One region of the Paenibacillus sp. N3/727 genome, then DNA from elsewhere that is predicted to be linked to it. Evidence: a T-box and tRNA genes for the amino acid it is inferred to sense, from the RefSeq annotation. Region 1 holds a T-box; the other holds one or more tRNA genes.
The links. A T-box is a leader RNA that pairs with one kind of tRNA and senses whether it is charged. The one in region 1 lies ahead of MNQ98_RS07335 (valine--tRNA ligase), so its partner is inferred to be a tRNA-Val.
Positions count from the first base shown of each region.

Region 2: it has a tRNA-Val gene. The T-box ahead of MNQ98_RS07335 (valine--tRNA ligase) is inferred to sense a tRNA for this amino acid. The anticodon was not compared.

Region 1 covers NZ_CP093336.1:1,637,439-1,653,090, forward strand. The annotation lists gene MNQ98_RS07280 (non-ribosomal peptide synthetase module) at 53-640, shown strand; gene speD (adenosylmethionine decarboxylase) at 998-1,396, shown strand; gene hemA (glutamyl-tRNA reductase) at 1,707-3,113, shown strand; gene ccsA (cytochrome c biogenesis protein CcsA) at 3,131-3,955, shown strand; gene MNQ98_RS07300 (precorrin-2 dehydrogenase/sirohydrochlorin ferrochelatase family protein) at 3,965-4,612, shown strand; gene hemC (hydroxymethylbilane synthase) at 4,615-5,571, shown strand; gene cobA (uroporphyrinogen-III C-methyltransferase) at 5,576-7,138, shown strand; gene hemB (porphobilinogen synthase) at 7,443-8,444, shown strand; gene hemL (glutamate-1-semialdehyde 2,1-aminomutase) at 8,485-9,780, shown strand; gene MNQ98_RS07325 (RluA family pseudouridine synthase) at 9,777-10,691, shown strand; gene MNQ98_RS07330 (LysM peptidoglycan-binding domain-containing protein) at 10,918-12,318, shown strand; T-box leader at 12,569-12,852, shown strand; gene MNQ98_RS07335 (valine--tRNA ligase) at 12,957-15,623, shown strand.
Region 2 covers NZ_CP093336.1:2,122,877-2,138,528, reverse strand. The annotation lists gene aroA (3-phosphoshikimate 1-carboxyvinyltransferase) at 1-184, opposite strand, end outside; gene MNQ98_RS09430 (rhodanese-like domain-containing protein) at 328-636, shown strand; gene MNQ98_RS09425 (shikimate kinase) at 727-1,260, opposite strand; gene MNQ98_RS09420 (hypothetical protein) at 1,441-1,749, shown strand; gene gndA (NADP-dependent phosphogluconate dehydrogenase) at 1,733-3,142, opposite strand; gene MNQ98_RS09410 (hypothetical protein) at 3,345-3,941, opposite strand; gene MNQ98_RS09405 (YktB family protein) at 4,310-4,933, shown strand; gene MNQ98_RS09400 (MFS transporter) at 5,021-6,310, opposite strand; gene MNQ98_RS09395 (aminotransferase class I/II-fold pyridoxal phosphate-dependent enzyme) at 6,498-7,976, shown strand; gene MNQ98_RS09390 (DUF1292 domain-containing protein) at 8,039-8,362, opposite strand; gene MNQ98_RS09385 (copper amine oxidase N-terminal domain-containing protein) at 8,450-9,004, opposite strand; gene MNQ98_RS09380 (MBL fold metallo-hydrolase) at 9,218-9,955, shown strand; gene MNQ98_RS09375 (DUF3892 domain-containing protein) at 10,041-10,277, shown strand; gene MNQ98_RS09370 (GNAT family N-acetyltransferase) at 10,356-10,802, opposite strand; gene MNQ98_RS09365 (hypothetical protein) at 11,123-11,389, opposite strand; tRNA gene MNQ98_RS09360 (tRNA-Val) at 11,530-11,602, shown strand; gene MNQ98_RS29610 (hypothetical protein) at 11,764-11,886, opposite strand; gene MNQ98_RS09355 (hypothetical protein) at 11,883-12,152, opposite strand; gene MNQ98_RS09350 (helix-turn-helix domain-containing protein) at 12,157-12,546, opposite strand; gene MNQ98_RS09345 (hypothetical protein) at 12,795-12,977, opposite strand; gene MNQ98_RS09340 (hypothetical protein) at 13,366-13,797, shown strand; gene MNQ98_RS09335 (hypothetical protein) at 14,000-14,215, shown strand; gene MNQ98_RS09330 (hypothetical protein) at 14,467-14,697, shown strand; gene MNQ98_RS09325 (hypothetical protein) at 14,734-14,913, shown strand; gene MNQ98_RS09320 (hypothetical protein) at 15,013-15,652, shown strand, end outside.

The DNA of each region.
Region 1 (15,652 bases):
ATCCTGCGTTATAATGGTTGTAAGGATTGTTAAAAGAATTGAGGAGATTTTTATGGCTCATAGGTTAGCCACAGAATATGTTAATGCCACCATGCAAATGACGGACGTTCAAATGAATCAATTTCTGCAGAGTACCATAACTTCCCAAATTAATTTTCGGGTTAAGGTGATGGACGGCGGAGGGCAGGAGATCGTGCTCGAAGACGAAAGCGGGGAAGAAGTTCATTTGCCTTTTGAACGCAAAGATGGCTTTTATGTCTGTGAGCTGTCCTGCCGATTGGTAACCCCTCAACTGACCAATGCCGTGCGTAAGCTTTTTTCGGCTTTCAAAGGATCAGGCAAGGTAAATCGGATTTACCGTGGATTCATTATGAGTTATGACTACCATGATGGAACAGTAGAGCGCATTGAACAACTGGCAGAAGATGATTGCAGTCTAATTTATGAGTACAAGAATACGGCGGGTGAACTGCAGCGCCTGTATAACAGCAATGAAACAGAGAAAGAGATCGAGTCCATTCACCTTCGCATTAACGATCTTCTGGATCAGAGGATAGCTGCGGTTACCATGTCGAGCATTGAAAGTATCGACGAGCAGCTTCGGAAATTTAATCAGCGACTGTTCGTACTAGAGGCTTAAGTAACTATACTGTAATAACGAAAAGCTACCCGTTTTTATCCGGGGGCTTTTTTTATTAGGCCTCCATCGCAAACAAAGACATTTAACAAGCTGAAAATACAACTTGTCCATGATGAGCAAACCTTTATTCATTTTCATATGCTGATCTGTAAAATAAAAATCATCAATTTTCAAAAATGTATTGCATTTCAACCTCATTGATGTTATTTTTAATCTCGTTGAAAAGAATATAGGAACCAGGATTCACTCAGGACATGTAATGTTGCGAGAGATTATTCCCTCGGGAAGTGAATGACGTAGGTCCTAGCGGATGAAATTTTTCAAACATTTTATTCCTAGGAAGGGGGAAACCGGAAGATGGAATACTCAACTTTCGGAAGACACGTTGCTGTTGATACTTGGGGAGTCGACTTTGAACTACTGAACAGTGCTGAATTTTTGCAAGCTCAGATGGTGGAAGCCGCTGAAGCCTGCGGAGCAACGGTAATGTCCGTCCAGTCCAAGCAATTTGAACCACAAGGTGCTACAGTGCTTGTGCTACTGTCGGAAAGCCATCTCTCTATTCACACTTATCCTGAGAGAGGTTTTGCTGCGATTGACTGTTATACCTGCGGGGAAACGGTAGATCCGCAATTGGCTATTGATTACCTGGTATCCGTTTTGAAACCTGAAAAATGCTTTGCGAAAAAGCTCGTACGCGGTTTAGGCGAAATGACTGTCGAAACGCCCGAGATGAAACAGGCCGAATTGGTGTAAGTAGGCCTCCCAAATGTGTATACTGATAACCATGGAATTCTCCATGGTTATTTATTTTATTGCGAATAGAGTAACATAGGGAATTGCTCCGTATATCTCCAGCTGAAACATACCACAATAGTAAGGGATGGCTTGGGCACGTGCGCGAAACTGAATTCAAGAACATGGCGATTTCATAAACAATTCATAAAATGGACAAGGAATTTCGACAACCTGTGATATAATTATCATGGTCAAACAAGTCGTAATTATTGTAAGTGTAATGTGCTATACTGAGCGCATTAAAAACCATTAGGTAGGTGAACATGCAATGCACATCGTCGTTGTTGGGTTGAACTATCGCACGGCGCCTGTGGAAGTCAGAGAACGTTTTACATTTGCGGAGCAAGATTTGCCCGAGGCGTTGAACCAGCTGAAGTCAACCAAGAGCGTATTAGAGGGCGTCATTGTCGCTACCTGTAACCGTACTGAGATTTATGTGGTGGTTGACCGCCTTCATATGTGCGGCTATTTTATCCGTAGTTTTATGGAGCAGTGGTTTGACATTAAACGTGAAGAATTTACACAGCATCTATATATATATGAAGATGAGCAGGCGATTTCGCACTTGTTTAAAGTGACCTGTGGTCTGGATTCCATGGTTATTGGTGAGACGCAGATTCTAGGACAGGTACGTAGTGCCTTCTTGAAGTCTCAAGAGGAGAAGGCGACAGGCACCTGGTTTAATATGTTGTTTAAGCAGTCTGTTACTCTGGGTAAACGGGCTCATTCCGAAACTTCTATCGGAGAAAGCGCAGTTTCTGTAAGTTATGCGGCTGTTGAATTGGGCAAACGAATATTTGGAACATTTAACGATAAAAAGGTGCTTATCCTGGGCGCCGGAAAAATGAGTGAGCTGACCGTCAAGCACTTGTATGCCAATGGTGCAGCTGAAGTCATTGTAGCCAACCGCACGATAGTTCGTGCAGAGGAACTTGCACGTAAATTCCGGGGAACTCCATGCGGCATGCTGGAAGCGATGGAGCGCCTTCATGAAGTGGATATCGTCATCAGCTCCACAGGTGCGAACGATTATGTATTGAGTCCGTCACGAGTCAAAGAAAGTATGAAGAAACGCCAGTCTCGGCCTCTCTTTATGATCGATATTGCCGTCCCTCGGGACATTGATCCTGCGGTGGGCGAAGTATCCAACGTATTCCTGTATGATATTGATGATCTGGAAGGCATTGTGGAGAGCAATATGGAGATGCGGCGTGCGGAAGCAGCCAAAATCGAAATTATGATCGAAGAGGAGATGGATGCATTCCATCAGTGGTTGAAGACGCTTGGCGTCAGACCCGCAATCCGGGCCTTGCAGGATAAATCGAACAACATTCATGAGGAAACGCTCGAAAGCTTGTTTAACAAACTTCCTGAGCTGGATGAGCGCCAGCGCAAAGTCATTCGTCGTCTGACGAAGAGTATTGTGAATCAGATGATGCATGACCCGATCAACCGGATCAAAGAAATGACGGGCGGAAAGCATGGCGGTGAAGCACTTGATTATTTCACTCAAATTTTCGCTTTGGAAAGTTTGATGGAAGAGAATGAACAAGGAGCAGACAGTAAGGCTCTGAGCAGTGCAAACCCATCTGAGGTTGAGTCTATGGTCAAATCAGCGGATCAAACTGCTGAGCAGAAATCGGTCCGGATTTCTCTGGCCCCTGCCGCTCTTTAAGGCAGGTGACGTAACTCATGTTTTTAAATCTAATCTATGATGCTGGCATTTGTATCTATGCCCTGAGCCTTCTGTTTTATATCTCGGATTGCGTGAAACGCAATCGGGCAGCGAAGCGGATAGGCACAGGGCTTCTTGTTGTTGCAGCTCTTTTCCAGTGTGGTGCCATTGGAATACGGGTAGGGGAAACAGGAACATTCCCCGTCTTTACTTCTTTTGATTTTTTGCTACTCAGTTCGTTCAGTGTAACAGTGACATCCATTGCCATTATTTTCACGAGACGGGCGGAATTTGCCTCACTCCTTATGAATATAATCGGTTTTTGCGTTATGCTGCTCAATGGGTTGCTGCTTACGGCAGGATATAATCCCTTGGAGAGCTGGCAGACGGTTCATGGGCTGTTAATGCTGCATATCGCACTTGCAAGTGTCAGCTTTACGGCGTTAACCGTTGGAGCGGTCTTTGCGGGAATGTACATGTTTCTGCACCGCAAGCTGAAGCACAAGAAGTGGAATGATATTATCCGAAGGCTTCCCAGCCTTGAGATATTAGATAAATATTCATATTTTGCCCTATTAACGGGTACACCGGTGCTGATATTGTCATTGGTCATTGCGGTGTTGTCCATTGCCACTGAGGGGCGATGGACGCTTCTGGCGGATCTGAAGGTGCTGTCAACCGCAGTTGCACTTGGCATTTATATATATTACTTCGTGCGGCGGCATTTGCATCGTCGGTCTGGGTTGGAGACCGCAGTGTGGGCATTGATCGGATTTGGATTTATCGTGTTGAATTTCTTTCTAAATGCTTGGTCTGAGTTTCACCGCTGGTCGGGAGTGTGATTAGTAAATATGGTTCATTATGTTCCGGTTATGCTGAACTGCAAGGGTCAGACTTGCATTATCATAGGCGGGGGGCTGGTGGCTGAGCGAAAGATTGAGACGTTGCTGGGTGCCGGCGCCTTGGTACATATTATAAGTCCTCACATAAGTGAGGGGCTTCTTCAACTGGTTGATTCAGGACGGATTCAATGGACCTGTAGAGCATACAAAGATGGCGACCTTAAGGGAGCATTTTTGGTGCATGCTGCTACGGATATTCCGGCAGTTAATGATGCGGTCGCCGTAGAGGCTCGCCAGCTTGGGGTATTGGTTAACGTGGCAAGCAGCGGGGAATCGGGCAACTTTATCAATCCGGCTGTTATGAAAAGAGGCAGGCTCACGGTCGCGGTGTCTACGTCCGGTGCGGGTCCGCTTGCAGCGGTAGATATATGCAGCCGCCTGGAGAAACAGCTAGGGGACGAAATTGAGCCGTACCTTGAGTTTTTGTATACCATGCGTTGCGCTGTCAAGAAAGAGGTGTCAACAGTTTCCGTACGGCGGAAGCTTTTGCGAAAAATACATGAAATCGATATACTACAGGACATACGGCGGGGAAGCTATACTCCGTGGAGTCCGGAACAGATCCAACAATGGATCAGTCACAATCAGGAGGAATAAGTATGCGTAAAATTGTGGTTGGCAGCAGACAAAGCGCACTTGCGCTTACCCAGACAGGCCAGGTTATCGATGATTTGAGGCGATTGGCCCGCGAGAACGGAATGGAATTTGATTTTGAAGTTAAAAAAATCATTACAAAAGGTGACCGCATTCTGGATGTCACGCTGTCCAAGGTTGGCGGCAAGGGTCTGTTTGTCAAGGAAATCGAGCAGGCGATGATCGATGGTGAAATTGATATGGCTGTCCACAGCATGAAGGATATGCCCTCTGTTTTGCCTGAAGGCCTCACGACGGGAGCCGTTCCGCGCAGAAAAGATCCCCGGGATTGTCTAATATCACTGGAAGCTGACAGTTTGGAAAGTCTGCCACAAGGAGCGAAGGTAGGGACGAGCAGTCTGCGCCGTTCCAGCCAGCTGAAGGCATACCGTCCGGATTTGCAGCTTGAATGGATTCGGGGTAATATCGACTCCCGTCTCCGCAAGCTGGAGAACGGAGAATATCAGGCTATCATTCTGGCAGCAGCGGGTCTTCAGCGAATGGGGTGGGAGGACAGGATCACATCGTACTTGTCTATTGAGACGTGTCTGCCTGCGGTAGGACAAGGTGCGCTCGGCATTGAATGTCGGGAAGATGATACAGAGCTCTTATCGCTTCTTTCTCTGTATAATGATGAAGAAACAGCCCGGACGGTAGCCGCTGAACGTAAGTATCTGAATGAGCTCAACGGTGGCTGTCAGGTACCGATAGGTGCATATGCGGTGTTGACCGAGGCTCCAGCAGGTCATTCCCTGGAAGGACAGAGCATTATTCAATTAACCGGCATGGTGGGCTCACCGGACGGAGAGCTTGTCTTGAAGGAAAGTGCTGAAGGAACAGATCCGGAGGCTTTGGGCGTAGAGGTTTCCGATAAGCTGAAAGCTAAGGGAGCGGAGCAGATTCTGGCGCAAGTTAGGGGATGATCGGATGATAGGTAAGGTTTACTTAGTTGGAGCAGGGCCTGGCGATGCGAGGCTGATTACGATTAAGGGGAAGGAATGCATCGAAAAAGCGGATGCTGTAGTATATGACCGCTTGGCCTCTCCCCGCTTGTTGAGATGGATGAAGCCGGGAGCCGAGAAAGTGTATGTTGGAAAGCTTCCTGACAGGCATACGATGAAGCAGGAAGAAATCAATCAACTGTTAGTTGACCTGGCGCTTACGGGAAAGACGGTTGTCCGGCTCAAGGGCGGTGACCCTACGATCTTCGGTAGGGTAGGGGAAGAGGCGGAGCTTTTGTACCGCCACGGTATCGCTTTCGAAATTGTTCCAGGCATAACCTCGTCGATCAGTGTTCCTGCATATGCGGGTATTCCGGTAACTCATCGTGATCTCGCGTCCTCGTTGTCTATCATTACAGGCCATGAGAGTCCAGACAAGCTGGACCGGATGATCCAGTGGGATAAGGTAACGAATGCAACAGGCACATTGATCTTTATGATGGGGGTAGCCAAAATTGGATATATTAGCCGCCAATTAATAGCTCACGGAAGGCCGCCGGAGACCCCGGTGGCTCTTGTGCGCTGGGGAACGCGTGCTGAGCAGGATACGATTACCGGAACGCTTGCCGATATTGAAGAAATTGTAAAGGTGGCCAATTTCCAACCTCCGGCGGTTATTGTCGTTGGTGAGGTTGTTCTGCAGCGTGAGCATCTGAAGTGGGCAGAACAGTTACCTTTGTTTGGCAAGCGGATCCTTGTGACCCGGGCCCGCAGCCAGGCGAGTCAGCTTGTGAGTCGGATTGAGGATTTGGGCGGTGAGCCATATGAATTCCCGGTCATTGAGACCGTTATGCCGACCTCGAGTCTGGACATATCGGAGATTCATCAAGCACTGGATAAGCTTAATCAATATGACTGGGTATTTTTTACGAGTGTGAATGGAGTGGACTTTTTCTTCCATCACCTGAATGAGTCAGGCAAGGATATACGGGCTCTGGCAGGGGCTAGAATCGCAGCGGTTGGGCCTGCAACAGCGGGTGCTTTACGTGAACGGGGGATCGCTGCTGAAATGCTGAAGGAACGCTACCAGGCAGAAGGACTTGTGGATGCATTCGGACCGGAGTTGAAGGCAGGCCAGCAAATATTGCTTCCACGTGGAGATCTCGGCCGGAGCTGGCTTCCAGAAGAACTGACACGGATGGGACTGCATGTGACAGACATCAAGACATATGAAACGGTCCTGTGTGGTGAAGATGACGACGAGCTGCTCAAACTGTTTGAGGAAGGCGGCATTCATGCCGTTACGTTCACTAGCTCCTCGACTGTTACGAACTTGCTGCGTGTCCTGGAACGGATGGCTGGAGACGCACACACACCACTGGAGCTGCTTCGCGATAGTACTGTTGCCTGCATCGGTCCGCTGACAGCGGAAACGGCCAGGGAGGCAGGGCTAAACGTATCGATTATGGCTGAGGAAGCGACAATCGAAAGCCTGGTCGATGCTTTGTGTGAATGGAACAAGGACGAACCGCGCCGTCACCGTGATTGATTTATGAGGGACTTATAAAATATAAATACGTTACAAATCTATATGGATTGAACTAAAGAATGGAAAAACTTCAACGAAGAAGGCGGAATTATTCTGGAGAAGCGTAGCGTTCGCCCGAAAGCTTTCCATAGGAAAGCTCGCATCGGAAGCATAAGCTGTCCCCTGATTTCAACGAATATATAAATACATAAAAGAAATCTGGGGGCAAGAGTGATCGGAAGAATAATCCGAATTCGTAGTGATGATCAGGCAAAAAATCTTTTGTTCATTCGACATTATACTTTTTAAACTGGAGGGATTGAACATGAGTTTTCCGATTGTACGCCACCGCCGGTTGCGTCAAAGTGCCGGTATTCGCAACATGGTCCGTGAGACAGTACTGAACATCGAAGATTTAGTACAACCCATCTTTGTAACCTATGGAACCGGAGTAAAGACTGAGATTTCATCCATGCCGGGAGTGTTTCATTTCTCCTTGGATACGCTGAAAGAGGAAGTGGACGAAATTGCTGCTCTTGGAATTCCAGCTGTGCTGCTGTTTGGTATACCTGAAAGCAAAGATAGCGTGGGAACGTCCGGTTTTGCGGATGATGGGATCGTTCAGGAAGCAACACGGCTCATTAAGGAATGGTATCCTGATCTGTTGGTAATCGCTGATACTTGCCTGTGCGAATTTACAGATCACGGACATTGCGGTATGGTTCATACGTTTGAACGTGACGGGCATGTCCATGGGGACGTTATGAATGACGAATCTTTGGAACTTCTGGCACGTACAGCGGTTTCCCAAGCAAAAGCCGGTGCTGATATCATTGCTCCTTCTAACATGATGGACGGGTTCGTGCAAGCAATTCGGACAGCGCTGGATGAAGAGGGTTTCCAGCATATTCCGATCATGTCTTATTCGGTTAAATATGCTTCTGCCTTTTACGGACCATTCCGTGAAGCGGCTGATTCTGCTCCGCAGTTCGGCGACCGTAAGACATATCAGATGGATCCTGCAAATGTACGGGAAGCGCTGCGTGAAGCTGAAAGTGATGTGCTCGAAGGTGCTGACATGCTTATGGTCAAGCCGGCTCTCGCATATCTGGATATTGTGAGATTGCTGCGGGATCAGTTTGATCTGCCGCTTGTAGCCTATAACGTCAGTGGTGAATACTCGATGGTCAAAGCAGCTGCTGAGCAAGGATGGATTAATGAACAGGCAATAGTGATGGAAATGCTCACAGGAATGAAGCGAGCCGGAGCAGACATAATTATTACGTATTTCTCCAAAGATGCAGCCCGCTGGATCCGGAACCGTTAGAAAATAGTATTGTCATTGCGACAGATAGGAGTGGCATGAAATGAGTCAAGGTATGCGAAAAGAAGAAGCGTCACGTGCCGCCTTTGAAGAGGCGAAGCGTTATATTCCGGGCGGCGTCAACAGTCCGGTACGGGCATTCAAATCGGTGGGATTAACACCGATTTATATGGAACGCGGGGAAGGAAGCCGCGTGTATGATATCGACGGCAACAGCTTCATCGATTATGTCGGATCATGGGGTCCGCTTATTATGGGCCATGCCCATCCTGACGTTGTAGAAGCGCTGCGTGAAACGGCTGCTAAAGGCACCAGCTTTGGAGCACCAACATTGCTCGAAACTGAGATGGCGAAACTTGTCTGTGAACGCGTACCGTCAGTCGAAGTTGTCCGGATGGTAAATTCCGGGACGGAAGCGACGATGAGTGCAATTCGTCTTGCTCGTGGTTATACTGGCCGCAGCAAAATTATTAAATTCGAAGGCTCTTATCATGGACATGCTGACAGTCTGCTTATTAAAGCGGGCTCAGGTATCGCAACGCTGGGTTTGCCGGATAGCCCAGGTGTCCCTGAAGCGGTGGCAACAAATACGATTGCTGTTCCGTATAACGACCTAGAGTCGGTACAACTGGCATTTGAACGCTTTGGCAACGAGATTGCGGCTGTTATTGTGGAGCCTGTAGCAGGGAACATGGGTGTTGTGCCTCCACATGAAGGGTTCTTGGAAGGGCTACGCAAAGTAACGGAGGATTATGGCAGCCTGCTTATTTTTGACGAGGTCATGACTGGTTTCCGTGTGGATATCCATTGTGCCCAGGGAAGATTCGGTGTTACGCCGGATTTAACTTGCCTTGGAAAAGTAATTGGCGGAGGTCTGCCTGTCGGTGCCTATGGTGGTAAACGTGAGATTATGGACCAGATTGCGCCAGCAGGTCCGATTTATCAAGCAGGAACTCTGAGTGGTAATCCGCTGGCTATGGCAGCCGGATATACCACGCTTAAGCTTCTTACGCCGGCTATATACGATCAACTAGAAGAGCGAGGAGCACAGCTTCAGGCTGGCTTTGAACGGAATGCTCGTGAATTCGGTATACCATTATCCATTAATCGAATTGGATCGATGGTTTGCCCATTCTTTACAGACCAGAAGGTAATCAATTTTGATACGGCCAAGAGCAGTGATATGGACCTGTTCCGCCGTTATTTTGCAGCGATGGTTCAGGAGGGGGTTAGCGTACCTCCATCTCAGTTCGAAGGCATGTTCATATCGGCGGCGCACACTAAGGAAGACATTGATGCGACGATCGAAGCTAATTACAATGCCTTTAAAAGCCTGTGAGCTACCAAGGGAACTGGGTTCGGCGCGGTGAGTGGCTGGAACTGACGCCGGGCAAAATTCTGACTGGACAGTCTGATCGTGAGGGAGCTACGGCAAAGTGGCTGCTTGAAACCGTTGGAATGCCGGAGAAGCTTTTGCGAAAGCTCCAGCATACTGAAGGCATACAGTGGAGAGGCGATCGGCTGCGGCTGTCTCTTTTCCCAGCGAGGGAGGCGGGCATCGAACCGATGTGGAGCGAGCTGGAGGTTCTATACGAGGATGATTTTTGTCTCGTCGTGAACAAGCCTGCCGGTATGGCCGTTCATCCGGATGACCGTGGAACCGAGACGACACTGAACCACACTGTAGCTGCTTATTACGAAGCATCGGGAGTGGAAGCGGCTGTCCGCCACATTCATCGGCTTGATAAAGATACAACGGGACCTGTGCTGTATGCCAAAAACGAGTATGCCCAGCTCAAGCTCGATGAAGCGATGAGACAGAAGGAGATTGTCCGGATTTATGTTGCCATTGTCCAGGGACGTGTGTCACCGGATTTAAAGGTCATTGACTTGCCTATTGGTAAAGACCGACATCATGCCCAGCGCCGTCGTGTATCGCTAACTGGACAGACAGCCGTGACACGGATCATTGAATCCGAAGTGTACAGACAGGCCAGTCTACTGTATTTAAGCTTGGAGACGGGAAGGACCCATCAGATTCGCGTCCATTTAAGCCATATGGGACATGCCATTCTCGGAGATTCGCTGTATGGTGGATATTCTGTCAGCTTTGGCCGCCAAGCGCTCCATGGTGCGCGGCTAAGCTTCTCTCACCCTTTTACGGGAGAGATTATTGAGGTTGCTGCCCCGTGGCCTGAGGATCTTCTCCAGCTGAAGGCGGAAATAGCGAGTAAACCCTTTCTAAGATAAAGGCCGTTTTGAACGGTCTTTTTTCTTTTTTTCTAATTTTTGGGCATGGCATTACGAAGTGAGGGATTGAAGGGGATACAGGGGTTCAAATAAGCGATTTCCGGACAGTGTCAGCAAAAAAGTCATGCTCCCCCAATTTTGGCATATAGATAAGTTGAGTGACAAAAATGGGCTCATGCCGCGGGATCAGCCCGCGGATAGTATATGCCGAAAGGAGGACATTTCCGTGTTCGACCAGTCCTACGGATTGCGGTTTGATATTTACGAACGCATTATTTTATCGGAAGATCTGCCGGGAATTGATGAACTGGAAGAGGTTGAATTAATACCGCATATCCAGGTAATCAGTCAGGAGGAGCAGGCGACACTTCGCGGCCATCTGCTATTGGCGGGGCTGTATAGAGGTGACACCGAAGCGGGGGAGTCCGAGCCGCTGGAACATTGGATTCCGGTGGAAATCACCGTTCCTATGAATCGGGTATCTTCGCTAGACGATATTGCAGTGGAGATTGAAAATTTCGATGTCGACCTGCTGTCTACTAGAAGTCTGAATATCACAGGAGTACTCTCGCTAAAAGGTATTCAAGCTGCCGTCCAGGGGCTAAACGACGGTGCTTGGAACAATGAGGAAATCACAGTGGTACATGCTCCCGACTCATCTGCAGGAGATGGTTTAGGGTATGATACGGCGGTGCGTCAGCATGAAACTATTCAGTCGGAGGACCCGTCGCCATTTTATTTCCCTCAAGTACAGGAAGTTTATGCACAGGATGAGCAGGTAACGGGCTTTGATTTGAATGCGCAGACTAGTGGTCGCGATGAGGAGTTCCAAAGTGAGCAGCATCAGGAGGGTTCTGGGTTCGGCAACCAGGGATCCGTTAACTTGTATACAGCGGATGGAGCTACAGGGCAGGAGTTACATAGAGAGCAGCCATCACAGAAATTTGCCCCATCTCAACCAGCTGAACCGCCGTTTGCGAACTCAAGCATTCAGTCGGCACAGAGCATATCGGAATCGAATCCGAATGTATGGAACTTTGAACGGGCTGATCAATCGGAAAATAGTGATCAGAGTCCATCTAGCGGTTTCTCAGAAATTACAGATGATAGGGAGCAAGATTCAATGCCGGTATTGGCTTCTTCAGATCAAGAGGTGGATGAGTCATCCGAGGACAAGGAAGATTCGGTAGTTGCTTCTGTTCAGGAGGCCGTATTTCTTGCCGATGAGTCTCCGGTTCAAGAGGAACCTCCAGCGAAGCCAGAACTGAAAGTGGCATTTACGAGTAAAAACAGCACGGTGGGCAGTTCATCAGGTGTTGGCTTTTCTTCGCTATTGCAGTCAAGCCGTACCGTTCAGGAACAGGAAATCACGGCACGTGAGGAAGATGAGAAGGCAGAGGAGTATGCAGAACCGCTTGCATCGGAAGATGTTCAGTGGAAGTCGCTGTTTCTGGGAAAACGGCAGGAAGATACTCCTTTTCGCAAAGTTCGATTATGCATCGTACAGCGTGAGGAAACATTAGAGGCTATTGCAGAGAGGTACCAACTGAGCCCTCGCGAGCTATTGCTTTATAACAGGTTGTCGGAACAGAGCGTAGAGGAAGGCCAAGTCCTGTATATCCCGTAATACTTTGTATGAACAGAGACATTTCTTGAAAAATCACAAGCAGGCCACTCGAGGACTTATCCTGGGGCGGCCTGCTTGGTTTTGGGGTCCAGGGCGCTGGAATATCTTCTAGATCTTTTGATAGATAAAGTTGAAGCATATACACCCTGAAATATTGACTATACACAATAAGCAAGTTATAGTTGACTATAGTCAATTCAGGCATATTGGAATACAATATGGTAATACTGTACAGAGCATTTGCAAATTACAAACAACTGTGAATGGGAAGAGTAGGAAGAGAAATGGCCTTCAGAGAGCGGAATTGTAGCGCTGAGAGATTCCGCAGGAACCATCTTGCCGAAGTCGCCCCGGAGTTGCCTGCTTGAACTTTAGTACATGGATGATCCTGTACAAAAGCTAGAGCATGCCGGCTGCAGCCGTTACCTGTGTAAAGTGTCGCAACGCTTGGATTTGCCGTACCTAGGCAGTCATGAACCAACGGTGCGAAACAAAGGTGGTACCGCGAGAGAACAAAAGTCTTTCGTCCTTTGAGGACGAAGGACTTTTTTTGTTTTAATGAAAAAGTTCTTAGAAGTAGAAACGGCTAAAACGATTCTGTATGGCAATGCTGACTAAGTAACGGAGGTACGAGAATTATGGAACAAAAGGACAATCAAACCTCGGCACAAATGCCGACCACTTATGATCCAAAAGCTGCAGAACAAAAATGGTACACCTACTGGAAAGAAGGCGGATTTTTCAATGCGGGTCAGCGTCCGGATGCAGATCCTTATACGATTGTTATTCCGCCACCGAATGTTACCGGTATGCTTCATATCGGTCATGCTTTGGACTTCACATTGCAAGATATTTTGATCCGCGTTAAAAGAATGCAGGGGTACGATGCATTGTGGCTTCCAGGCTCCGACCATGCGGGAATCGCTACACAAACAAAGGTAGAACAGAAGCTGCGTGAGCAGGGCATCACTCGTTATGATCTTGGACGCGAAAAGTTTCTTGAAAAGGTATGGGAATGGAAAGAGCAGTATGCTAATACGATTCGTGATCAATGGGCTAAAATGGGTCTTTCTCTCGACTATTCCAGAGAGCGTTTCACACTGGATGAAGGGTTGTCTAAGGCTGTCCGCGAAGTGTTTGTGAAGTTCTATGAGAAAGGGCTCATCTACCGCGGCAAACGTATTATTAACTGGGATCCTGCAGCGCGTACTGCATTATCCGACATTGAGGTTGAATATAAGGAAGTTCAGGGACATCTATATCATTTGACCTATCCGTTGAAAGATGGAAGTGGCAGCATTACGGTTGCGACTACCCGTCCGGAAACGATGCTTGGTGATACGGCTGTAGCTGTTCATCCTGAAGATGAAAGATACAAGGATATGATCGGAAAAACGTTGATTCTTCCTATTATCGGACGTGAAATTCCGGTTATTGCGGATGAATATGTTGAGAAAGATTTCGGAAGTGGTGCCGTGAAAATTACGCCTGCCCATGATCCGAATGACTTTGAAATGGGTCTTCGCCATGACCTGCCACAAATAACGGTTATGGATGAAACCGGTACGATGAACAGTCATGCTGGCAAATATGAAGGTTTAGATCGTAGCGAGTGCCGGAAACAAATTGTAAATGATTTGAAAGAGTCCGGTGTACTCATTAAAATTGAAGATCACGTCCACCAAGTAGGTCACAGTGAGCGCAGCGGCGCCGTTGTAGAGCCTTATTTGTCAACCCAGTGGTTCGTGAAGATGCAGCCTCTGGCTGAAAGAGCGATTGAAGCGCAAAAGTCAGGTGAAGGTGTTAATTTTGTACCTGAACGCTTCGAGAAAACGTATCTCCAGTGGATTGAAAATGTACGTGATTGGTGTATTTCCCGTCAACTGTGGTGGGGTCATCGGATCCCGGCATGGTACTGCGGACAATGTGGAGAGATCCATGTTGCTCATGATGAAGTTGCCGCCTGCTCCAAATGCGGAAGCACGAACATGAAGCAGGATGAGGACGTACTTGATACTTGGTTTAGTTCTGCGCTTTGGCCGTTTTCGACTTTAGGATGGCCGGAAGACACCGAGGATCTCAAGCGTTATTATCCGACAAGTGTCCTGGTTACTGGATATGATATCATTTACTTCTGGGTAGCTCGTATGATATTTACGGCACTCGAATTTACAGATGAGAAACCTTTTAAAGATGTCCTTATGCACGGGTTGGTTCGTGATGCCGATGGTAAGAAAATGTCGAAATCACTTGGCAACGGGGTGGACCCGCTGGAAGTTATCGAGAAATATGGTACCGATGCAATGCGCTATATGATCTCGACAAGCAGCACACCGGGTCAAGACCTTCGTTTCCGTTGGGAACGGGTGGAACAGGCACGGAATTTTGCTAACAAAATTTGGAACGCTTCCCGCTTTGCATTAATGAATCTGGAAGGCTTTAAACATAGCGATATCGACATCAGTGGAGATTTAGGAACAGCGGATCGCTGGATTCTTCACCGTCTGAACGAAACTTCACGTGATATTACGCGTCTAATTGATGCCTATGAATTTGGCGAAACAGGTCGACTGCTCTATAATTTCATCTGGGACGACTTGTGTGATTGGTATATTGAGTTTGCGAAGCTGTCGCTTTACGGCGAGGATCAAGCTGCAAAGAAAAAGACCCAGTCTGTACTTGCCTATGTTCTCGATCGTACGATGCGTTTGATTCATCCATTCATGCCATTTATTTCGGAAGAAATTTGGCAGCATTTGCCGCATGAAGGCGAGACTGTTATGCTCTCCTCTTGGCCGACCTATGACGCTTCCTTGGAGAACAAAGAAGCTGTGGCTGAAATGGATCTGCTGATGGACGTTATCCGTGCCGTTCGTAATATCCGTGCTGAAGTAAATGTACCGATGAGTAAAAAAATAGAGCTGATGCTCAGTGCAGCCGATGCGAACGTACTGGGCATTGTTGAACGTAATGCGGATTATATCCGTCGCTTCTGTAACACCTCAGAGTACCAAGCTGCTCTTGGCCTTGAGGCCCCGGATAAAGCGATGACGGCCATCGTAACAGGAGTTGAATTGTATCTCCCGCTAGCTGGTCTGATCGATATTGAACAAGAGATCGCTCGCCTTGAAAAAGAAGTTCAACACTTGACCAGCGAGGTAGATCGTGTGGAGAAGAAGCTAAGTAATCAAGGCTTCGTTTCTAAGGCTCCAGCGAAAGTGATTGAGGAAGAACGGGCTAAGCAGGCGGACTATTCCGAGAAGAGAAACAAAGTACTCGCCCGCATTGAAGAACTGAAAGGCTAAGATAACTAATATAAGACCTGAAGGTGAGA
Region 2 (15,652 bases), 490 kb from region 1:
TTGCTCCGAGGTCCTGAATGCAGCGTCTCATCGCATCGCTATCTTCACTGTGGGCCGGATAGTAAATCGTACTTTCCCCTTCGGCAAGCGCCGCGACAAGCAAATAACGAGTGGTATAATTTTTGGAGGACAACGCTCCAATCTCCCCTTTTAACTCGGGTGTCGGTCTGACAATAACGTCCATTATGTATTCTCTCCTTTTTTATTAAGCATCGTTCTATCTTTATTCTCTTTTCACAAAATGGAAAAATTGACATGTAATTCTCTGCTTCGGTATCATAAAGGCATAATTATATGCACAATAATCTTCAGAAAAGAGGTCACATAATGAAGCCGATTTCTCAAATTGAACCTTCCGAATTAAAAAGCAGACTCCAAAGTGGAGAAAACATTTACATGATCGACGTGCGTGAAGACGATGAAATTGCGCAAGGCATGATTGCCGGCGCCAAGCATATACCGATGGGTGACATCCCTAGCCGGCTGGACGAAATCCCCCGGAACACCGAAGTTATTTTCATCTGCCGCAGCGGCAGACGCAGCGAGCATGTGTGTAATTTTTTGAGCCATCAGGGTATCGACAATATTGTCAATATGAGTGGCGGTATGCTCCAGTGGTATGCGGATGAGGAATAATCCCGCGGACAGGGTCCCTCATTATGTGGTTACTGAGCTGGGCGGGAATGGTTTCCCGCCTCTTATACGCCGGATTATAATCCTTGAGGCTTAGCCGCGGTAATGCATTAAAATATCAAGGGCTACTTCTTGAGCAGATTTTCCCGTTGTGTCCACGGTAACATCCGCAAACCTGTAACATTCCTTGCGTTCCTTCATAATCTGCCGTACTCGTTCCTCCAAGTTCCCGGCCAGCAGCGGACGACCCACATCTCCCCGGACACGCTGGGCTATAGCCGCTTCATCAGCCGTAAGCGCTGCTACCCAGCCTTTGCTGCTCATAAGCTCACAATTTTCTTTCCGAAGCACAGCTCCTCCACCAGTGGCAATAACAAGTCTTTGTCGTCCGAGAACTTTCTCTAATACATCAGCTTCTGCATTGCGAAAAAAAGGTTCACCTTCAGACTCAAACATGGCCGGTATCGACTTACCCACCGCCTTCTCAATTTCAGAGTCCAGATCAACGAGGGTATAATTCAATTGCTGTGATATTAGATGGCCGACCGTGCTCTTCCCCGTCCCCATCATACCGATCAGAATGATATTGCGGTCTGTTTGATTCAATTCCTCACCCCATTTACGCATTCATCCTATTAAACTTTTTCATATCATACCACAGGCCGAAAAGTTTGGACAATCCAGCAACCTAGCCTGATGAGAGCATTTCATATATTTATATTTTACGAGTCTATGTTTTGCCCATTTGTCATATAAATAATAATACCCATTTCAAAGATTAAGATTGTCAGGAGTGATACCAAGACTATGTCTCACGACCATTTCACCCGACCGGAACCACCAAAGAGACTCAGCCAGATTTTGGACCCTTCGCATCCTCTCTGTCGTGAGGACATTATATGGGTCCTGCACTACGTACAAAAAAAAGTGGCTTCGAAAGACCCAGCGCTGCTGGACCTCTCAAAGCCACGGTTATTGCAAAGCTTCAACAGTTACTGTGAGGCAGCTATGCTACTGCTCAACAGTAAAGCGCACTTTCATGCCGATAATGACAACATTCGCGCCTGTCTATTGGATATCGTGCATGGACTAACCGATATTAATCCATCCAGTTGAAGTGGAATACGCCTTCTTTATCCACACGTTTAAAGGTATGCGCTCCGAAGTAGTCACGCTGCGCCTGAAGCAGGTTGGCCGGAAGATTCGCTGTACGGTAGCTGTCGTAATATGCCAACGCACTTGCGAAGCCTGGTACCGGAATTCCCAAAGTCACAGCGGAAGTGATGACCTTACGCCATGCATCCTGATAATTTTCAATGATCTCTTTAAAGAACGGATCCAAGAGCAAGTTTTTCAGTTCAGGATTATTATTGTATGCGTCGGTAATATTTTGCAGGAAACGGGAACGGATGATGCAACCACCACGCCAAATTTTAGCCAGTTCTCCGAATTGAAGATCCCAGTTGTATTCATCGGAAGCTACGCGAAGCTGTGCAAAGCCTTGAGCGTAGGACACGATTTTGCTCGCGAACAGCGCTTTGCGGACATTTTCGATAAATTCCGCTTTGTCGCCAGAGAAGCTTTCCGTTTTTGGACCGTTCAAAATTTTGCTTGCTTCCACACGCTCTTCTTTCATAGCTGACAGGAAGCGGGAAAATACGGATTCGGTAATCATCGACAATGGAACGCCAAGATCCAAGGAACTTTGGCTTGTCCATTTACCGGTACCTTTTTGACCAGCGGTATCCAGGATGACTTCAACCATCGGTTTACCAGTCTCTTCATCGTATTTCGAGAAGATATCAGCAGTGATTTCAATCAGGTAGCTGTCGAGCTCGCCTTTGTTCCATTCCGAGAAAATGGCATGCAGTTCTTTGGCATCCAGTCCCAGCACATCCTTAAGGAGATGGTAGGCTTCGCAAATCAGCTGCATGTCGCCGTATTCAATGCCGTTGTGGACCATTTTTACATAATGCCCAGCACCATCCGGGCCGATATATGTACAGCAAGGTTCTTCGTTTATTTTAGCAGAAATCGCCGTTAAGATCGGTTGAACCAGTTCATATGCACTCTTTTGTCCACCAGGCATGATGGAAGGCCCTTTAAGCGCTCCTTCTTCTCCGCCTGATACACCGGCACCGATGAAACGGAAGCCTTTGGCTTCAAGCTCTTTGCTACGGCGAACGGTATCCGGGAAGTAAGCATTACCTCCGTCGATAATAATGTCACCTTGGTCCAGATGAGGCAGAAGCTGCTCAATCGTACCATCAGTAGCTTGTCCAGCTTGAACCATGATTAGAATTTTGCGCGGAGTTTCAAGCGACTCCACAAATTCCTCGATGGAAAAGGTTCCAGTAAGGTTTTTTCCTTCCGCTTCCTTCAGCAAATCCTCAGTCTTTTGCGGAGAGCGATTATATACGGATACGGTGAAGCCTTTGCTCTCGATGTTAAGAGCCAAATTTTTACCCATTACAGCAAGGCCAATCACACCAATTTGTTGTTTTGCCATCTGGTTTCTCCATCCTTTACTCCAATATATTTTTGTACATATTCATCCCATACTGTCAAAATGAGAGATTTGTATCAATACTCTTATATTAACGTTTTTCATTGGAGAAGTGAACCCCTCCAAAAAGAAAATAGGCCGCGCGAAAACACCCCTGGATGCTTGAGGTGTTGTTCGTGCTTTTTTAGTTTGTGCAAGAATCCTGTTACCATTCAAGACGAAACAATTCCAGAGATAGCTCCTGAAGTCTTTTTTTGCAGTCGTCAGCGGCGCTTACATTTCCCGCTTGTATCGCCTCGTGCAGTTTCTCCAGCTCGTCATCGGTCTCCAGCCTGCACAGCAGCAATCGGCGTTCCCCTTCCTTCGATTCGAACAGACGAACCATCTCTTGCTCCGTCATTGGCGTTCCTTTCTGGTAGAGCACACGCTGCCGATAGCCTGAGATCTCTACAAGCCGGATAACTTCGCCAAACAAAATATTTTCAATCAAAATCTGCCGGTCTTTAAACCGTTTAACGACCGCATGACCGCGCGTGTTCTCGATCAACTTCTCCATCCACTCCGCAAGTTTCGGATCCCTGATCATATAATCACCGACCAGTTTATAGCCGCTGCCCGTACGTTGGAAGCGCAGTTTCACAAGCTTTCGACCCGTCCTGATCGAAATAACGAATTGGACCTCGTTCTCACTCCAATAAAGCGAATACCCTTCCTGAATCAGTTCCTTAATCAAGTCCTGGATATGCCGGCGGTCAAACCGGAGCTCCAGATTGCAATACTCCACTTCCTCGCTCTTATTCACGGCACTCCCTCCCCGGTACTCCTTCTCCTATCTTACGCGGCTGAGATGTTTTACCCCGATGGACTGCTTTGACGTTGTCTTATCTATATCTTATACTTCATCTTATGTAACGGTAACTTGGTTTATTGACTATTTTTACCCTCCAAGAAGAAACGCCTTCGGCGTCCTTTATAAAGGATGGCGGCGTTTCTTCGAGAAATATAAGTCAAGTATGTAACATGAAATTTATACTTTCTTATATTTCAAAAAAGGGGCCCAAACCTTATACTCGGCTTATGTCCGGTTATTGCCCGGTCCGCCTCAACAAAGGGTCTCGTGGGTTGTCCACAAACACACGTTATAACTAGATACAGGGAGGCTGTATATATATGAATTTCACGGGATTTACCGCAGACGATTTCGATGTATTCCTTGTTCCAGGTCTGGAAAACCGTATGGAAGTGTTGATTGAACGTGTCCGTCCAAAGCTGGAGACGCTTGGCGCAGAGATTGCTCCATACATATCCGCCTTATGCGGCGAAGAAATGTTCGTCCATGTTGCCAAACACGCGCGCCGTACCGTCAATCCACCTATCGATACTTGGGTTGCCTGGGCAGCCAATAAACGCGGTTACAAGGCGCTTCCCCATTTCGAGGTTGGCATGTTCGAATCGCATCTGTTCATCATTTTTGCGATTATATATGAAAGTCCGAACAAAACCGTGTTCGCTGGCAACCTTGAAAAGCAGTTATCCAAAATCAATTCCAAGCTACCCAAGTCATATTACTGGTCAACGGATCATATGAACCCTGATGGCATACCACATGCCGAGATGGATAAAGAAAGCTTCGGCGTTCTCATCAACAAACTGAAGCAGGTGAAAAAAGCCGAAGTTATGTGTGGCCTTCGCATTCCTCGAGAGGAAGCTGCAAGCATTGAAGGTGATAAGCTGGTCGAAACCATTCAGGATACCTTTGAGACCCTGCTTCCACTGTACCGGATAGCATTTTAAATTTCGGGTTTAAAAACAAAATATAGCCTTCATTCGCATTATGCGAGCGAAGGCTATATTTTGTTGTACCTTTCTTATGACTCAAGCCTAGGCACGGCTCGGATGAACAGATGGTCTCTGACGGCGACTAAGGAAAAGATGGATGAAGAACAGTATCCCCATAACGATTCCACTCGCTATAAATGGTGCACCGTGACCAACACCGTCCCACAGCCAGCCAGATACGATGGGTCCAAACACCATGCCTGAGCCCTGCAGAGTTAAGAAGAAGCCCCAGACGGTACCTCTCTCGCCTTTCGGGACCATACTGGCAACAAAGGTGTTCCAGGCCGGTAAAATCATGGCATACGCGATACCGACAACGGACACCAGACCAAATACAATCGGTAGTGATGTAAACAAAGTAAAAATACTCAGTGTAAACGCGCAAAGCAGAAATCCGGCGTTCAGAAACCATTTCGTTCCAAAACGGTCAATCAGTTTACCTGCCGGAATAAGTGCAAGCACCGTAATTCCTCCCCCGACAATGAGCATCAGACTATATTGGTTTGGTGAAGCCCCAAGCTCGTTGCTGACATACAGCGTCAGTACCGGACTGAGGAGCCCGATGACAGAGGACTGTAAAAATAACGCTGGGTACACCAGCCAGCTGACATTCAAAGTCGTCTTTATCTGATGAAGTGTAGCCTTGACGCTTGTCCGTAGTTTGTTAAACCCATATTTTAATCCCTTTCCAGCAGCTGCTGCAGAAGAAGAAACTTCGGACTTCACCTTTGACTTTACTCTGCCTGGAAGCAGCAGCGCGGTCAGGACAAGAACAATGCCCGCTCCAATCATAATTAAGAAAGTTGTCTGATAATTTTTGTTCGTATGCTCCATAACAAAGTTCATCGTGATCGGCCCGACTCCCGTTCCTGCCAGTGCCGCAGTCTCCAGGGCTCCCATCGCCGTCCCGTTGCTGTTGTTCGGGCCGGATATTTCCGTGGCTCCGGTCATGGCGCAAGGCCATAGAGGAGCTGTTCCCGTTCCAAGGATAAGGCATGCTAGCGACAGCCAAAACGGCCCGTCGGTAAACGCAATAATCACCACGCCGATGACAACCATCGACAATGCTACGGACATGGTTGCCCGGAATCCAAGACGTTCCGCGATCCAGCCTGCAGGACTGCGGAACAGATTGTCCCCCAAATACTGTAGGGCAAAGGCAACGCCAATAACGGTTCCCGATACACCCAGAACATTTTTCATATATACCGGCAGAACCGCCACGAGTAATGATCCCTTAATAAACTCGACCAAAAAAATAATCGCGAGCAGCTCAAAGAAAAAAGGAGACAATAATCGGCGCTTTTTCACCGGGGAAATGACTTGCGACATATTTTCACATCCCATCGTTCATACTGTTACAGCGATATCTCTATTCTTGCCTGTTCTCGGGAAGACATGCCTCCTATATCCTTTGCTTGCATTCCCCCTCCATTTTGCTATACTCAATTTTGTTTATATGAAACACAAATAGACAATCATAAACAATTTCACACACAGAAAGGTTGTGACAGCGTCCATGGACCATAGCCGTACACCGCTCTTCACCGCATTGAAAGAACACGCGGCCAAAAACCCGGTGCAATTTCACATTCCGGGGCATAAGAAGGGTCTCGGTACTGATGCAGAATTCCGGGAATTTATAGGGGATAATGCCCTCTCGATAGATTTGATTAACATCGCTCCGCTAGATGATCTTCATCAGCCTACCGGTGTGATCGAAGAAGCACAGAAGCTTGCGGCAGATGCCTTTGGAGCGGACTATACCTTCTTTAGCGTTCAGGGTACAAGCGGAGCGATCATGACAATGATCATGTCTGTCTGCAATCCTGGAGACAAAATCATCGTTCCCCGCAATGTTCACAAATCCGTATTGTCTGCCATTATCTATTCCGGAGCCAAGCCTGTATTTGTATCGCCTGCACAGGACTCCAATGTAGGGATCGATCATGGAATTACAATTAGCTCCGTGCGCAAAGCGTTAAAAAGACACCCTGATGCCAAAGCGGTTCTTGTCATCAACCCAACCTATTTTGGGGTCAGTGCAAACCTGAAAGAAATCGTAGATCTGGCACACAGTTACAACGTACCTGTCTTGGTTGATGAGGCACACGGTGTACTGATTCATTTCCATGAAGAACTGCCGATGTCAGCGATGCAGGTCGGTGCCGATATGGCCGCAACGAGTGTCCATAAGCTTGGCGGATCGATGACTCAAAGCTCTGTACTCAATGTCAACACGAAGAATGGTTATGTGAATCCGTTTAGAATCCAAACGATTATCAGTATGCTAACCACGACGTCAACCTCTTACATTTTGCTTGCATCACTCGATACGTCCCGGCGCAATCTGGCACTGAATGGACGTGAAATGGCCCAAAAAACGATTGATATGGCCCAGTATGCCAGACAGTCGATCAATGAGATCGAAGGCTTGTACTGCTTTGGGGAGGACATTTTGGACGGTGGCGAAGCGACCTATAGCTTTGACCCCACTAAACTGACTATTCACGTACGCCATTTAGGTATTACCGGATATGAGACCGAGAACTGGCTTCGTGAGCACTACAACATAGAGGTCGAACTCAGTGATATGTACAACATTTTGTGTTTGATCACACCTGGAGACACAACGGAGTCCATTGAAACATTAGTCACCGCTCTCCGGCATATGTCCAAGACTTATAATAACGTAAACGAAATTAATGAGCTGATCGTTAAAATCCCGGAAATTCCTCAGCTTTCTCTAATCCCTCGGGACGCGTTTTATGGCGATACAGAAGTTGTTCCGTTCAAGGAATCTGCAGGACGGATTATTGCGGAGTTCATTTATGTATATCCGCCGGGTATTCCTATTCTCCTGCCGGGCGAGGTTATTTCCCAAGATAACATCGATTATATTATTGACCACGTAGATGTCGGACTTCCGGTTAAAGGACCAGAGGACCGCAGCATTCAAAACGTTAAGGTCATTGTTGAGGCCGACCCGATCTTCTAAAAAAGGCGGGAGAGATCAAAGACCCCAGTGCGTTGCACTGGGGTCTTTACGTCTAACATATACTATTCCTGAGCTGCTACCAGCTCGTTATAAGCTGCTTCAACCGCATTCCATTCTTCTTCATCTTCGATATTGTAAAGAACCATTTCTTCATTCTCTTCTTCCATACGAAGAATGACGCCGTCTGCTCCCGGATTTTCACGCTCAAGAAGAAGTGCATACAGTTTCTCGTTAACATCAAATGTCTCTACGAGTACCATTTCCACTTCTTTGCCATGCTCGTCCGTCAAAGTAAGCACAAACTCTTCATGGTCGTGGTCGTGCTCATGATCGTGATCGTGACCGCAGCCACATGCATCTCCGTGTTCATGTTTGTGATCGCTCATTGAGTAATACCTCACTTCAGTTAAAATTATCTACTCCCGTATGGTAACATGGAAAAATAACTAGGTCAATTTACCAACACCAACACATTAATTCAAAACTGTAATTACTTTTTCAGCCACTTTTACAAAGCTGGATTCAGCTGAAGTCTTGATGTAAAAGCCGACGGAATACTTACCGACTGTGTTGAAATCATAAGTGAAGTCATCCGTACGGAACCAGAAATTATCTTTACTATTCTTGACTTCCTGGGTCTGTATATCCGTCACTTTTCCGGCCGGATCCGAGATCGCAACTTTAACCGAATGGATGTTATCATTTAATGTATCGATTTGGCTGAACACATTAAATTTCAGTTTGCCTCTATTTACGTTCCCGAAAACAGTATTTCCTTTGAACAGGAAAATATGCACATTGGGCTGGATAATAATCACTTTTCCGCTATCCTTGTCCCAATGTACCGCACCATTAATATCACGGACCGGAATGTATGTTTTGCCTTCAATCAGATAGCCCCCGTCTTTCAGCTCCTGGCCATTCATCCATACTCGTACATGTTCTTTAAAGGAATCCGCAAACAACAAAGAGCTTCCGCCCATTAATGAAAGGACAAGTGTGCAGGCCATTAGTTTTTTCCATTTCAATTTCATATAAACGCATCCCTCCGCTACTTTTTCTAGTTGTTATATGTGTATACTACAAGGTAAAAAACAAAGTTGCGCAGATACAGGTAATTAATGGTCAATTTTTTTAAGTTAAGGATAAACACATAATAATCCGTGTAAATATACAGAGAATTCGTTAAAATATACCTATTAGCTTACTCTATTATCATTATCGCCTGGAGGTTGAGTTTATTGACACTAAAACTACAAATGCTCGGTACCGGTGGTGCTTTCGCAAAGTCTTTTTTTAATAACAATGCACTTATCATTGACGAAGACTTTACCCTTCTTCTCGACTGCGGTGTTACAGCGCCTATGGCACTTCATCGTCTCGGTCAATCCTTTGAGTCTGTGGACGCTGTGCTCATTACGCATATTCATGCGGATCACGTTGGCGGTCTAGAAGAACTGGCGTTCAGAATGAAAATGCAATACAACCGCAAAATACCGTTATACATAGCTGAAGCGCTCGTTATGCCGTTATGGGAAAACACTTTGCGTGGAGGATTGTATCAGGAAGGATCAATCACGTCTCTGAATGATGTATTTGATGTCCGTCCACTTCAACCAGGGACAGCAGTTGATATATCACCGGGCATTCGGGCCGAGCTTATCCAGACACGGCATATCCCGGGGAAGGACAGTTTCTCCATCTATTTCAATGACCGCATTTTTTACAGCGCAGATATGATTTTTGATCCGGAACTGCTAAATCGATTGGTGAACGAACGCGGTTGCGAAGTTATATTGCATGAGTGTCAGCTCGAAGGCCATGGTGCGGTTCACACCACACTAGAAGAGCTGCTGAGCCTGCCGGAGCATATCCGTAAACAGATCTATCTCATGCATTACGGCGACGAAATGAGAAGTTATGAGGGCCGTACGGATACAATGCAATTTCTCGAACAGCAACGTATTTACGAGTTGTAACAGCAGATAGATATCTTTATTCCAGTCCGTTCATGAATAGAATGCTGGGTGTAGCGGGGAAGCTAGGTGTGGGAGGCGATATCAAATGAACAATGATCAACAAGCAGAAGTAATAGCCGTACGTAAGAACGGTGACGGTGACATTGTACAGCTGAAGCTCGATACAGGCTCTGTCGTAGACTACAAGACAGCTCAACAAATGGTTCAGAACAATGAAATTAAGAACCTGAACGTATTTCGTGGGCGGGACAATGAGATGCATCTTCGTTCCAATGCCGATGGCGACCCGAGCAACAACCTTGATAATATGCCGATATTTTAAGAAAAACGTCTATCGACTTAACAAAGACCCCGAACATTGATTCGGGGTCTTTTAGTTAGAATGGCTATAATTTTACGTTTATTGAAGTTGTTTTTTCATCCGTACATGGGGTATCCCGGCATCGTCAAAAGGCTCGTCCGAAATGGTAACGTAACCGAGCTTACTGTAAAAAGCTTCCGCCTGGCATTGTGCATCGAGCACGGAATGTAACAGCTTTAGTTCACGAGCTTGAGTCTCCATAGCCATTAATAGCACACGACCCAGACCTTTGGAACGAAATGGTTTCCGTACGGCAATACGCTGCATTTTGGCTGAATCTTTATTGTAATATGTTACCCTGCCTGTTGCCGCATATTCCCCTTCGTATTTAATCAGGATATGATGCGCGTCGGCATCCAAACTATCAAGTTCGTCGATCTCAATATCTAACGGTACCTTCTGCTCAATCACAAATACTTCCTTACGAATGTCCAGCGCTTCACGCAGTTGCTCCTCTGTTGTAACATTGATGATTTCTGCTGCCAATACAAACACCTCTTTTATATGGGGAATTTCCTGCATCACTTCGCCGGATATAGATGAATTATTATACAAAATTTTTGTTTTCCTGTATAGTAGAGTGAAATGTATACTATTGGAAGGGAGCGGGCGAGCAGGCATGGATATGGGATGGACTATTTTTTGGGCTGTCGTCATTTCAGTACTGTTGATTTACCCCATGTTTTATACCATCAAAAAAGGTTATTCCCGCAAATGGGATGATGAATAGAAAGCAGACCACAAAACCGTCAGCTCTTTCCGGGCGACGGTTTTTTGTCATGCTGTTACCGTTGAGGTAATCTCGACTATTTCACTGAATCTCGAAGACTATCCTGCCGCTTTAGAGACGGTTCAGGAATCAGTCTCTCTCCCCGTCCCCGGCCAGACGAATAAACATCTTTATCGACTGAACGGTCATAGACATTTTGCAGTACAGGTACGGCTGGCGCTTGTAGGTTTTCCATCTCTACGGACGATCTTGAGGAAATACTGCACCCACCGAGCATTGGGACAGCCAAAAGCACGGTGCAAATTCCAATCCCACTTAATCTCAGATGCTTTCTTACCATCATGCACCCTCTCTCCTTCTGGAAAAATCATGCTTTCCTTTAGTCTGAACCGGATTATCAGATTTTATAACGAGAAAACAATTGACACCTGTGAAGACAGCTGATAATATATAAATTGTCTTTCGAAATTGCATATTTTTCATGATCTGTTAGCTCAGCTGGGAGAGCACCATCTTGACAGGGTGGGGGTCAGTGGTTCGAGCCCACTACAGATCATCACTAAGAACCCTTGCGTAGCAAGGGTTCTTTCTTGTTTCATAAGCACTTCTTCTCTTTATAATTTTAGCGATTGACGCAAAACTGACGCAAAAAAAAGCCGATAACCTATGCAATTTAGCATAAATCATTGGCTTTGTTTGAAATCAATGTCTTAGTCATTACTTCATATTTATAATATCATCTTCATCAAAATACCTAATCACAGTCTCCTTCTCATCTTGCTTCCTAAATATGAACCCTTCTTCTTTCACAGTGACAGTGTCAGATGGTTCGTGAGTCATTTCATACCTCCTATTTCAAGATTTTTATTCATGAGATCATAGACTGTTCTCAACTTAATACTTGTAAATTGATGAATATTCTTTGCTGTAAGGTTGTTAGGCAACTCTTCATGCGATAAGGTATCTTTAGTACTACTGATTGGCTCTCTTGTTGCTATCTTCCTTTCGCTTTCTTCATTTAGCCCAGCCAAATACTTAAGTAAAGCTCTGTTCAAGAAATGATACAAGTTATTCATTGCTTGCTCAGATGAATGATCATTTTTCATATAATCATCTCCTCCCTTTTTCATTATTTAATGAAGCTTTTATAAGACTTTCTTCATATTCCAATATCCATTCACGTTTGATACGTGGTTTATTTCCATATTTGAAGCTTTTTAACTTTCCAGTACTGATCAACTTAGATACAGTTGATCTACTTAGCCTAAAATAACTCATTACATCTGAAATTGTACAAACAGGAGGAAGAATTTCTGCTTCATTATTGTGCTCGTTTTTAATAGAGGAATTAGTAATATCTTCTTTGATATTGATTGTAACTTGTTGTGCAATCTCATTCTTTAACTCCTGCTCCCTCTCTTCCATTAATAATTGAAATCCTTTCGCAATAAGTTTTAAAAACTCTTCTTCATATGGTTCCAGTTTTCTATTCTTAGTCATGACAAGTCTACCTTTCCATATAATATAGTGATCCAAAAAAAGCTAAATGAATTACCAATGAAATGCTGCTACTCAAATAAATAAAAACCCCATAGGTATTCACCTACGAGGATGCAACTTTATCATGATGGATTTCTATTGAAATTCATTTTTTAATAAGTCATATTAATCACTTCTACCTATGAATTTGAGTGGTGTTTAATGACGTCCTGTAATCACGATACATTGATTTTACAATCTTATTTGCATCAATAGTCGCTATCAGCAGAACTCATTTTTGTATTAACTGATACTTCAGTATTCGTTTCTTCAATCGATGAGGAAAAATTCAGTATAGTCTTATTTTCTCGCTTTTCGAGAACAAGTTTTATTCCTTTTACTATCAAATCTAAAGCCTGATCCTCATACGGTTCGAGTCTATTAATTTTCATCCTTATTTTTCTCCTATTGAATAATAATTAAGCTTTAATACTCTCTAGGCTATGAGAAGAGTGTTGTTTATAAGTTCGCGTTCCAATTAAGCTTCCCTTCCTACAACATTCAATTTTATTATCGTAAAATCAGTTGACCAAAATTCGCAGCAGCTTGCGCTCAAGATCAGGAAGCATTTTATCCCCCTATGCAAACATATGTACCTTATCCAACACTGCTATTATTTCAACCTTCATCTTCAAAGGCACTTGATTCATATCAAGACTATTTTTATCCACTTAAGTATTATATAAATCTCTATTTTTATGTAGAATTTTAACTTCATTAGTCTGCAAAATGATGATATAATTACTGAGAAATAATTCCTTTTAAGGAGGTTTTTTGATTTTGAGACTACATAATACACTAAAGTGCTTATTGATCTCTACTGTCATGTTGTCAAGCATCAGTAGTATTGCAGGTGCTTCAGAAAGCATTGCCACAAATAGCGGACAACCTAGCAATCAAGATGGTGTTTCATTTGGTCAAGTTCTACCGTTTGGAACAGGAAGTTGGAATTTTAATATACGTTCTAGTGCTTTTACGCTCTCAAATGGTACAATTACTGTATACTCTAACCCTGGAGTGAATGATGAACCTAGTATTGATAATTTTGTGGCAGTCGAATTATATAAAGATGAAGGTCTATATGCCAATAAGGTATTGAGCGGAACCAAATCTGATTCCGCAACCTTTAAGAATCTTACAGGAACCTTTTATGTAAAGGTTTTTAATTACAATTATCCTTGGCTTTCTGGAACATATACTGTGATATGGTAGTTGGATACAAACTCTAATTTTTTTCCGGAGTAAGCCTGTCTTAGTAAGAATAAGATAATAAAGAGCCGCAGGAATACGGGACTGACCCCGGTTTGTGAGACAGGGATCAAAACACCTTGCAAGTTTAAGCAGCCAGTCGTCGGAAATCCACCGGTGACTGGTTGTTTATTTTCGCTTCAGAGCATTTAAGGGAGAAATACTAATGTGGAATAAAGAAATAAAGGTAGCCATACAGAAGAAGCAGCAGCTAACAATCCGCCTGATTGACGGAGAAGTACATGAGGGAATACCAGAGGCTTGCACGGATCGGGTGAAGCTGCGAAATGATAATGGTGTGATATATATACCTCTTGCGGATATAAAGCATGTGAGTCGTGTAATAGAGTTAAAATGTAAAACAAACTCTTTTAACAAATAAGCTGTTTCAGCATTTTTTAAAATAAAGTACATTGAGGAGATCCTGTGAAAAAACAATCTGCACCGGCAAACGGGAATATTGTAAAAACAATCAATTTATAACACTATTCCACAAATCAACTCTACCTTCAAATAATATCTTGAGCACCTGTCTTAAGGCCCCATATGAAGTGTAAATAAACACCTAGACTTAAGCACTATAAAAAGTTAAAATCAAGTAATTATTTACATGTTATGGGAGGTAATAGATACATGAATTCTATTTTCAAAAAAATTCTCACTATCTTCTGCTTGTTCATTCTACTTTTTTCAGCTAGTTTCCAACCCAAAGCAAAAGCAAATCCGGGTTTGGCCATACCTGCAGGAATTGAAATCGGCGCAGGTGCATACGTGGGCGTTGCGTTGGTATTGGCAGGTACTGCAGGTGTATTGGGTTACACAGAGTATAGTGATGAGATCCATGCACATGCACAGAGGGTATAGGATGGTGCACAAGAAACAGTTAAAGAGTCATTTAGATTGTCGATAGAAGCTGCTAATGCAGCGGGTAGTTATGCTGTTTCTTTGTCTCAGGATGTGGTTAATTTTTGGAAGTCTGTGTTTCCAGAGATGATTGATACAGCTAATGCAAATGTAAATTATGTGGTTAATACTCCTACAGGCACTTTTAAATACTCTGGGTCTGAAAGGTTGGAATAGAATGCAAGTTATAACGGCAGTAGTTATGTAGGCGGATATATTGTACTGAGGTCTAACGGAGGAGATTGGCAAGGTTATAACGGTTCGAGACAAGTTACTTTGTCTAGAGTGTACGATAATGCTGGGGTTTTTAGATATATAGGATTATCAGCACCTGCGGTATCTGAATGGCAAATTAGAAAAAATGTAGATTTAGGATCTAATAATTCATTGACTGCTTTAGTTGCATTAATGAATGGTGCTATAAATCCGTATTGGCCTAATGACAAAATTGAATTTAAAGCAGTAATACCTGCATCTACACAGGCACAAAACACATGGATTGATCCGTCGATTGATAGCATGTTACAACGTGATCGGGCAGGCAATCCGCAGATACTTATACCAACACCTACATTTGTACCCAAAGTAGCTCAAGGTGTACCAAATGCGGGGCAAGCGTTACAGTGGGACGGTACGCAATATAAGCTAGGCAAAGACGTTTACACTGGCCCGATAGATTGGGATATCCCTAAGCCAACGATTAAGGATAAAACAGTTGTTGTGCCATTGCCAAATGCCGATGGCATTATAACAAATACAAAAATAAATGATTACACTTGGGACGGTACTGGTGTATCGGTTATAAACAATGATATTGAAATTGATGAAAAAAGAGTAGGTCATATTTTTAGAGATAGTGATGGACATTTTACTGAGGATACAGCCGAGAATCGCGAAGAATTATTAAATACAGCAA